Regions from separate parts of the Vibrio casei genome, predicted to be linked through region 2. Evidence: predicted binding sites of a transcription regulator. Region 2 holds the regulator's gene; each other region holds the start of a gene.
What was found. The regulator PurR, encoded in region 2, represses purine synthesis genes. The targets are predictions, from matches to a motif close to TNANGNAAACGTTTNCNTNA.
Positions count from the first base shown of each region.

Region 1 (2,212 bases), 240 kb from region 2:
GTTAATCATCGAATCCGATTTGGATAATGAAGTTTTTTCATCCAAATCGGACATTTAAATTACGATAACTTTAAAAATGTGCTGTGATTTTACTGGCTGAGTTTATAGCATCCTTTATGGCCGATTCGATAGAGTCTCGATGAGTAAGAGTGACTCCTAAACGCCGACGGCCAGCAATTTCAGGTTTGCCAAATAAACGAACTTGAGTTTGTGGTTGGCAAAGCGCATCTGCAACACCATCAAAAGTAATGGATGACGATGTCCCTTCAGCGAGTATCACGGCTGAGGCGCATGGCCCATATTGAGTAATATTATTAACGGGTAATCCAGTAAAAGCTCGTACATGAAGTGCAAACTCAGAAAGATCTTGAGAAATCAGAGTGACCATCCCTGTATCATGAGGTCGTGGAGATACTTCACTAAAAATAACATTGTCTCCTTTCACAAATAACTCGACACCGAAAAGACCAAACCCACCTAAAGCATTAACGATTTTTTCTGCCATTGCTTCAGCAGAGCGTAGAGCGCTCTCTGACATCACTTGTGGCTGCCAAGACTCTCTATAGTCGCCATCTTCCTGTCGATGCCCAATAGGTGCACAGAAATGGACACCATCCATCGCTCTTACGGTTAATAATGTGATCTCGTAATCAAAGTCAACAAAACCTTCGACAATGACACGCCCAGCGCCTGCTCGGCCACCTTCTTGTGCATATTGCCATGCGGCATCAATATTGGCTTCCGTTTGAATGATACTTTGGCCTTTACCTGAAGAGCTCATTATGGGCTTTACAACGCATGGCATAGAGACAAAATCAATAGCCGACTTAAATTCTTCAAAGGTATCGCAGAATCGGTAAGGTGACGTTTCAATCGATAATTTTTCAGCTGCTAATCGACGAATACCTTCACGGTTCATTGTGAGTTTTGCTGCATTGGCAGTCGGGACAACGTTAAAACCTTCTTTCTCCAGTTCAACTAATGCATCGGTTGCTATCGCCTCAATCTCAGGAACGATATAGTCTGGTTTTTCAGTTTCAATGATGGTTTTAATCGCATCACCATCTAACATATCTACGGTGTAGCTACGGTGAGCGACTTGCATGGCAGGGGCATGACTATAACGATCTAAGGCGATAACTTCTAAGCCTAGTCGTTGACACTCTATAGCCACTTCTTTACCAAGTTCTCCTGAACCGAGTAAAAGGACTTTTGTAGCAGAGGAGGTGGTAGCCGTTCCAAACATTTGTGGTTCCTATCATGACGAAGATTGATTCCTATAGGAAGGATTTTACCTCTCAAGCAATCGTTTGCGCAATGATTTGTGGCGAGTTTTTATAACGGCTGAACGATTACCCACCAATAATATTGGTGGGTAATATTTTATAAGGAAATATAAGTAATGCTGATGTCGGGATCGATCGCCTCTAATGTTGATTGTGTTTCGGCAAGATGGCTTATTGTCCCTTGTGAGTGTTCTACTAATACAGCGTTATCAATATCCTTTAAAACGTTCCCAGAAAGAAGGAGTAAATTAATGGCGACTTGAAGTGGGGGTAAGCTTGGATTGAACGCTGCATTTTCAGCGTAGCTACCATTAAATATGCTGCCATTTTTTAGCATTAATGCCACGCCACTATGGTTTTGTGTATAAGGGGCATGGCTTATATTCATGGCTTTAAGCGCTGATTTAACCAGTAGTGACTCATCGTTTAATTGATAATCTTGGGAAGTTTTGCCCATTAATCGAGCGTCGATATTGAGATCTTTAGGGCCAAAGGATTCGGGTAAAAGATCTTGTAACGTATAAGCGGGGCGATTGGGCAGTTGAATGGCTAAATTTTCGATTCCATTTAGTTCATTCATAAACTGGCGACAGTGACCGCAAGGCGTGTAGTTTATCGTAATGTTTTTAAGGCCAGTTTCCCCCTTCATCCATGCATGGCTAATCGCCGATTGTTCTGCATGAACGGTTTGCCCTAATTGAACCCCTTGAATTTCTATATTGGCACCAAAATACACGGCGCCCGAATTACCTTCTGCGATAGCTCCAACATGGAAATCTGAAATAGAACAATAAGCACGAGCAGCGGCAAGGGGAAGCAGAGCAAGTTTGAATTCAGTATCTGATAATGCCGATTGTGCTAATAAGCCTGAGTATTGCTCGGCGGTGAAATGACCATTAAAGTGTTCATTTTCCATTATTGCACTG
Region 1 covers NZ_AP018680.1:1,472,353-1,474,564, reverse strand. Annotated here, with positions in the region: gene VCASEI_RS07075 (thiopurine S-methyltransferase) at 1-5, shown strand, start outside; gene purT (formate-dependent phosphoribosylglycinamide formyltransferase) at 71-1,246, opposite strand; gene cdd (cytidine deaminase) at 1,384-2,212, opposite strand, start outside.
Region 1: purT (formate-dependent phosphoribosylglycinamide formyltransferase) is a predicted target of PurR. The motif match lies at 1,299-1,318, and genes of this name have one in related genera.

Region 2 (2,212 bases):
AACTTTCTCCCAGTTCGGAAGAGCGTCGACAAAAGGCCCGAAGAGTAATTGGTTATGCTTCATGGATTTGAAATTTTCACCATTGATCCAGACGACATCGACACTGCCATTACTATTTTTATTCGCCGCTTTTTCGGCTAAAAGGCGGGTTGTGGTTTCCGCAATGTCACTGACTTTTACATGATGAAGTGTAATCCCATAGCGTTGCTTAACTTGCGAGCTTGCCCAGCGAAGATAATCATTAATTTCTTGGCTTCCTCCCCAGGCATTTAAATACACATCTTGTCCTTTCGCTTTTACTTCAATAGATTGCCAATCCGATAACGTGTCGGCGTGAGACATAAAAGGTAAAGTTGTGGAGAGTGTTAACGCACAGCTAAGCAAAAAATGTTTCATACAAATCCTATGTAATGGTACATGTTGTAATAGAAGACAGAACTAAAAGGAAAAAAATTTCATTATTTCTAATAAATTAGCGCCTTAAAAATGCCATCTATGAGGGTAAGAGCTATCCGGCTCAATGGGTATTTTAGTAAATAAAAACCAGCGACAGGCGCTGGTTTTATAGTTTAGTCATGCTTATTATTGTTGTCTGTTATTTTAATGTTTTTACCGTTGAACGTTCAAGAATTTCAGGAAACATTTCAAATACTTGCTTCGCATGGTCTTTATCTTTGATTCGTTCTAGAAGAATTTCGACAGCATTCTTACCTAAACGACGCTTAGGTTGGTGAATCGTGGTTAATGGTGGTGAAAAGTAAGCCGATAGATCAATGTTGTCATAACCAATGACGGAAATGTCTTCTGGAATATTGATTCCTTTTTCTTGTAATCGACTCATTAGGCCGAGCGCCATAATATCATTGAAACAGAAAACTGCCGTTGGTCTTTTTTCCATAGCCAGAATTTTATCCGCTGCGATGACCGCTGTATCACATTCAAAATTACCTTCTAATAACCATTCTTCAGGTAACGATAAATCTTCTTCAGCTAAAGCACGTTTACAACCGGCGATACGTTCTTTACATGCCATTTTCTCAAAATGACCACTTAAGCACGCAATATCGGTATGACCATGGTCGAGCAAATAGCGGGTTGCTAGGTAACCACCGGCTTCGGAGTTATCAACAATTTTATCGGCTTTCGATGTCTCAGGCCCCCAATCCATAACCACCTTGGGGATGTCTGGATGACCATCTAGCATTTCGCGTAGTTCTTCATCAAGATCGGAACACATTACCAATAATCCATCGACACGTTTTCCTGCAAGCATACGGATATAATCGCGTTGTTTGTCGACTAAACCACCGGTATTACACAAAATGAGAGTATAGCCTTGACGATAGCAATAGCTTTCTACGCCATCGACCACTTCTGCAAAGAATGGATTGGTTGATTGCGTAACTAACATCCCAATCGTGCTGGTGGTATTACATTTTAAGCTACGAGCCACCGCACTTGGGGCGTAATTAAGTTGTTTAACGGCCGCCATGACTTTTTCTTGCGTTGTTTCTGCAACAAAACGAGTCTTATTGATGACATGAGACACGGTTGTGGTTGAGACTCCAGCAATGCGTGCGACATCTTTAATTGTAGCCATAGTGAGTTTCCCTTGTGCGGATGTTACTGAATCTTGTAATAGAACAAGCGACTAAAAAGATAAAAGTCGCCTTTTATGAGCGACTTAGGATAATTTCATATTATTTAACCACTGATTTTAGTCTTAAAAGACAGTGCTGACAATCAAATGGCGTACTTTTATCGATGAAAGCAATCGTCGACGCCAACGATTGCTTTCTAGGTTTTAAGAAAGGAGATACTGAAACTATTATTCTAATGTAGTGGTCGGCTCTGTGGTTACCGGTTCAGTCACTAAAGTATTGCGAATAGAAAGCCACCAGCGACCAAGTTGTTCATGCCAGAATCGTTCGCTTTGTTCTAGATATTTAGCTTGAGGAGTGAAACGATCCCATGCTTCATTAATGTTATCAAAGGCGAGGTAATTGGTTGGTGCGGGAATGGGATCCAAACCGGCACTTTTAAATTCTGTCATTGCTCGTTGCATATGGCTTGCTGAAGTCACTAGAACGAGCCTCTTTGAACCAACAAATCCAACTGCTTGTCTTGCTTCTTCCCATGTATCTTTTGCGCTCTCTAATAAGACAATATCGGATTTTGTTACGCCGAGTGATACCGCAACCGTTGCCATCAT
Region 2 covers NZ_AP018680.1:1,235,782-1,237,993, forward strand. Annotated here, with positions in the region: gene VCASEI_RS05960 (ABC transporter substrate-binding protein) at 1-396, opposite strand, end outside; gene purR (HTH-type transcriptional repressor PurR) at 596-1,600, opposite strand; gene elyC (envelope biogenesis factor ElyC) at 1,829-2,212, opposite strand, start outside.

Region 3 (2,212 bases), 990 kb from region 2:
CGCCGCCAAGTACGGGTTCTGGAATTAACTGCACAAAACTTGCTACGCCCGGAAATAATCCCAGAATGATCAGCATGCCAGAAATAAAGTAACCAACATAACGACTCGCCACACCGGTTAGCATAATGATGCCGTTGTTTTGGCTAAAGGTTGAGTTAGGAAAGCTGTTGAAGAGCGCGGCAATGGCAGAGTTTAAACCGTCGGCCAATACGCCACCTTTGATACGTTTTAGATAAATAGGGCCATCAACTGGCTCACCGGAAACCTCTGAAGTTGCAGTGATATCGCCAATCGCTTCTAGTGCGGTGATAAGGAAAATCAGCACTAAAGGAATAAATAGCGACCAATCAAAGCCTAGACCGAATTGCATTGGAATCGGCAAAGCAATCACCTTTGTTTGTGTGGTTTGGCTAAGATCCAACATGCCCATGAAATAAGCCACAATACAGCCGACAAACATCGCAATCACAATAGATGCTACGCGTAAATACGGGTTTTTCGCTCGGTTTAAAATCACGATTAGACCTAACACTACACCGGCAAGTGCTAGGTTATCTAAACTGCCGAAGGTGTTGTTTTCCATTGCGCCATAGCCACCACCAATTGAGACCAAGCCAATTTGGATTAGTGTTAAACCAATTAATGTTACCACGATGCCCGACACCAGTGGGGTAATGATTTTTTGTGCGTACTGCAAAATGCGAGATAAGAAAATTTCTGCACTAGAGGCGACCAAGATAGTGCCGAAAATCGCCGCCATCATGGTTTCAATCGAAGCGCCGCCAGCTTTTAATGATAATCCTGCACCAATGATCGGTCCTAGAAAGTTAAAGCTAGTGCCTTGAATGGAAAGTAAACCGGACCCAATCGGGCCAATAGTGCGGATTTGAATAAAGGAACAAATACCAGAAGCAAACAAAGACATACTGATGATGGTATTGGTTTGCTCGGCAGGAACCCCTAAAGATTGGCAAATAATAAGGGAAGGGGTGATGACCGCGACAAACATTGCAAGTAAGTGTTGTAGAGCGGCAAAAACGGTTTGAGGCAAGGGGGGACGATCATTTAATTGATAAACCAGTTCCATAGGTCGTGAAGTATGCGGGGCAGTCATAATCTTCCTTATAATCCAAATATTTGTTGACTGATACGTCAAGAATTTTGCGCATATTATAAGAATTTGAATAAATAAAGCAAACGTTTGCGCGTGACGGGGGGAACTGAGCTATGGGAACGACGCTCAGGAGCCGAAAAGAGGTTATGGGTCTCGGTTGTCGGCTGTTTCACTTCCCCGTGGATCGGAAGAAAAGTAAATGTACTATCAGAGATTGATTCAGTAGGAAAAATTGTCATCCCAGAAACGAGGGGCGAGTTATCAGGGATCTACAGCATGCTTTAATTAGATCTCTGATGTCGCCTTGCGGCTCCTCAGGGATGACGATTTTTTTGAAATTAGAATGCTGTTTCCGGTTATATTTTTCCGAGGCTAAAGACAGAGCTGATTATAATGTGAGAAAGTTGGAGAGCCGTCATCCTTGAGGAGCCTAAGCGACATCGAGGATCTATATACAGCGCGTGGTGATTAGATTCCCGCTCTGGCTAAGGCTCGGCAGGAATGACGTTTTTCTGTGGGTTTAGTGTTTCATGTAAAGCAACCGTGATTGCAGAACGACTCTGCCTAGGGACCAGAAACTAGGGGGTAGGAACCTTTATTTCATTTTTCACATTGAAGCTTTTATCTTTCCGAGCGGCGAGAAACGAAGTGTCCGATAAACGAGATTCGCTTTATTCTTTGCTTTCCCCACAACCCGAAGCGCTCTCGCACCTAACAACAATCTTTTATGCCTTCACATACTCACTACGTTCACCCAACCAACGCTCAACGATCGCTTTAGCATTGCTTGGATATTGCTGGTGGATGTGACGCGCAATGCGTTGTACTTCAGGAATTAAATATTGGTCACGTAGTAAGTCGGCGATTTTAAAATCTGCTACGCCAGTTTGCTTGGTGCCGAGTACTTCACCGGGGCCGCGGATTTCGAGATCTTTCTGGGCTATCACAAAACCATCGTTGCTTTCACGTAGTACCCCAAGACGTTTTTGCGCGGTTTTAGACAGTGGCGCGTGATAAAGCAGCACACAAGAACTAGCCACGGAACCTCGCCCCACTCGGCCACGTAGCTGGTGAAGTTGAGCTAAACCTAACCGTTCA
Region 3 covers NZ_AP018680.1:246,579-248,790, forward strand. Annotated here, with positions in the region: gene VCASEI_RS01170 (uracil-xanthine permease family protein) at 1-1,114, opposite strand, end outside; gene recG (ATP-dependent DNA helicase RecG) at 1,840-2,212, opposite strand, start outside.
Region 3: VCASEI_RS01170 (uracil-xanthine permease family protein) is a predicted target of PurR. The motif match lies at 1,190-1,209, and genes of this name have one in related genera.

Region 4 (2,212 bases), 760 kb from region 2:
TTAAAAGCTTTCGTTAGCATCACAGCGCCCGTCACTTCAGAATAAGTGGTATTTGGTGGAGCACCAAATAGTGCAGCAGCCATAGTGGCAACGCCGTCTCCTGTCATGGTACGGTGTAGTCCAGGTTTTTTCAGGTAATCTTTATTCGTCACATTTGAAATAGCGAGAATATCCCCGACATGCTCAACAGCAGGTGCAATCGCAACTGGGATCATAAACAACACAGCGTTAATATTAAATTCAGGAAAGGTAAAGTTAGGAAACGCAATCCATGATGCCTGCTGCACCGGCGTGAAGTCGACTACCCCAAAAAATAAACTCACCACATAACCTGAAATAATGCCGCCTAAAATAGGCATTAATCGAAAGAAACCTTTCCCCAAGACGCTCAAGGCAATGGTCACTAATAGAGAAACGGCTGAAATCCATAATGCAGCATCATGAGCAACAATCTGAATTCCACCATCACCACTTTTGCCTAATGCCATATTGACAGCTGCAGGTGCTAAACCTAAGCCTATCACCATGATCACAGGGCCAACCACAACCGGTGGTAGCAGCTTATGAATAAAGCCAACGCCACGAACTTTAATCACCGTACCAAGAACCACATATACTGCGCCGGCCATCATTAAGCCCCCCATAGTACTGGCTACCCCCCACGCTTGGATGCCATACATAATCGGAGCAATAAAAGCGAAAGAAGATGCAAGAAAAATGGGAACACTTCGCTTTGTAATAACCTGAAAGATTAAGGTACCAATACCTGCCCCAAACAATGCAACACTTGGATCTAATCCTGTGAGTAAAGGCACTAAAACTAATGCGCCAAATGCCACAAATAGCATTTGAGCACCCTGTAAAATCTGCAACATACCGCATCCCTCTATAAAAAAACAAACGGTCGAAGTCTAGCACTAAAATTGTAAGCAAACATGGTGTTTATTGAATAATCAACATCAAAAGGAGATCGATTGCATGAACGACTTCATCGTAATGTCATTAATCAACCAATAAAAAAGGAGTGGTCATTGACCACCCACTTCTAAGCTCCATTTTTTATCTTAAATAAACTTAACCTTTCCACTCATACAAAGCAGGAACTTGAATCGATTGCCCGCCAAACTGAATAACCAAACTGCCAGGTAAAATCTGTTCAAGTTGAACACTATCACCAATAATCCAGTCACCTTCATGTGCTTCCTTGCCATTCACTTTGACCCAACGGCGGCTAGATTGTGAAGAATACATATGAGTTTCAAAGTCCATTTCAGGCAAATGCCCATAATACTGCTTTTCATTTCCGACCAAATTTATTGTATTTTTAGGGATTGGAATTACGTTTGATGTTTGAGCTTTTTTTCTCGCAGAAGCTGGAGAATCTAATGCTAATTTAAAACGCTCTGCCAATTCAGGAGAAACACCGGATAAATCCAATTCACTCACCCCCCAGTCGCTATTGGGATCATCCATATTAATTTGATCGGTTTTTATGATTGTCCCACCATCTGAACGAATCGAATCATTATTACTTTTCTTCGTGACAAGACCTGAAGAGGTGTTAGATGATGCTGGCTTAGGCGCCACGACAACCTTAGCTGCGGGTAAGGTTTTTGTTGCCACAATATCAGGGTAAGGTAATAAGAGACTATACTCTTTTTTGCTTTCAATCACCTCGACCTCTGCTATATCAGTTTCGACTAAACCACTTTGAGGCTTATTTTTGGTTACCTGTTCAACAAACAGCACTGGTTTATTTATCTTTTGGTGATAAAACAAAAACGCGAGGACCAACAAAATCGGCGCACAAATCACTAGCACAATCAGCCCTTGATTAAACGACTTAGGTTGCTTGTAATGCTGATATCCACTTGAGGATTTAGGCATCGATTGCGCTTGATAAGCTTGCTCTGATTGCTGTAAAGCTTTCATAACTTCTGACATTATTTATTTACCCCACTGTCTTGTTTCGCCACAATCACAGGGGCGTTTTCATTCACATAACTATCTAACAGCATGAGTGTTTCTTTACCAGCAATACCATCCACATTGATCCCTTGCCACATTTGAAAGGCTTCCACTTTAGCCTTCACTGTTTGATCAAAGCGATCTTTAGTACCTAAAGGCTCACCAAGAACTTGAGATAATGAACGATTCAATTTAACAACTTCATCACCTTGCGAATGAAGTTTCAAGGTTTGTCCCGCCATGT
Region 4 covers NZ_AP018680.1:473,305-475,516, reverse strand. Annotated here, with positions in the region: gene VCASEI_RS02355 (uracil-xanthine permease family protein) at 1-875, opposite strand, end outside; gene VCASEI_RS02350 (general secretion pathway protein GspB) at 1,075-1,944, opposite strand; gene VCASEI_RS02345 (ExeA family protein) at 1,944-2,212, opposite strand, start outside.
Region 4: VCASEI_RS02355 (uracil-xanthine permease family protein) is a predicted target of PurR. The motif match lies at 963-982, and genes of this name have one in related genera.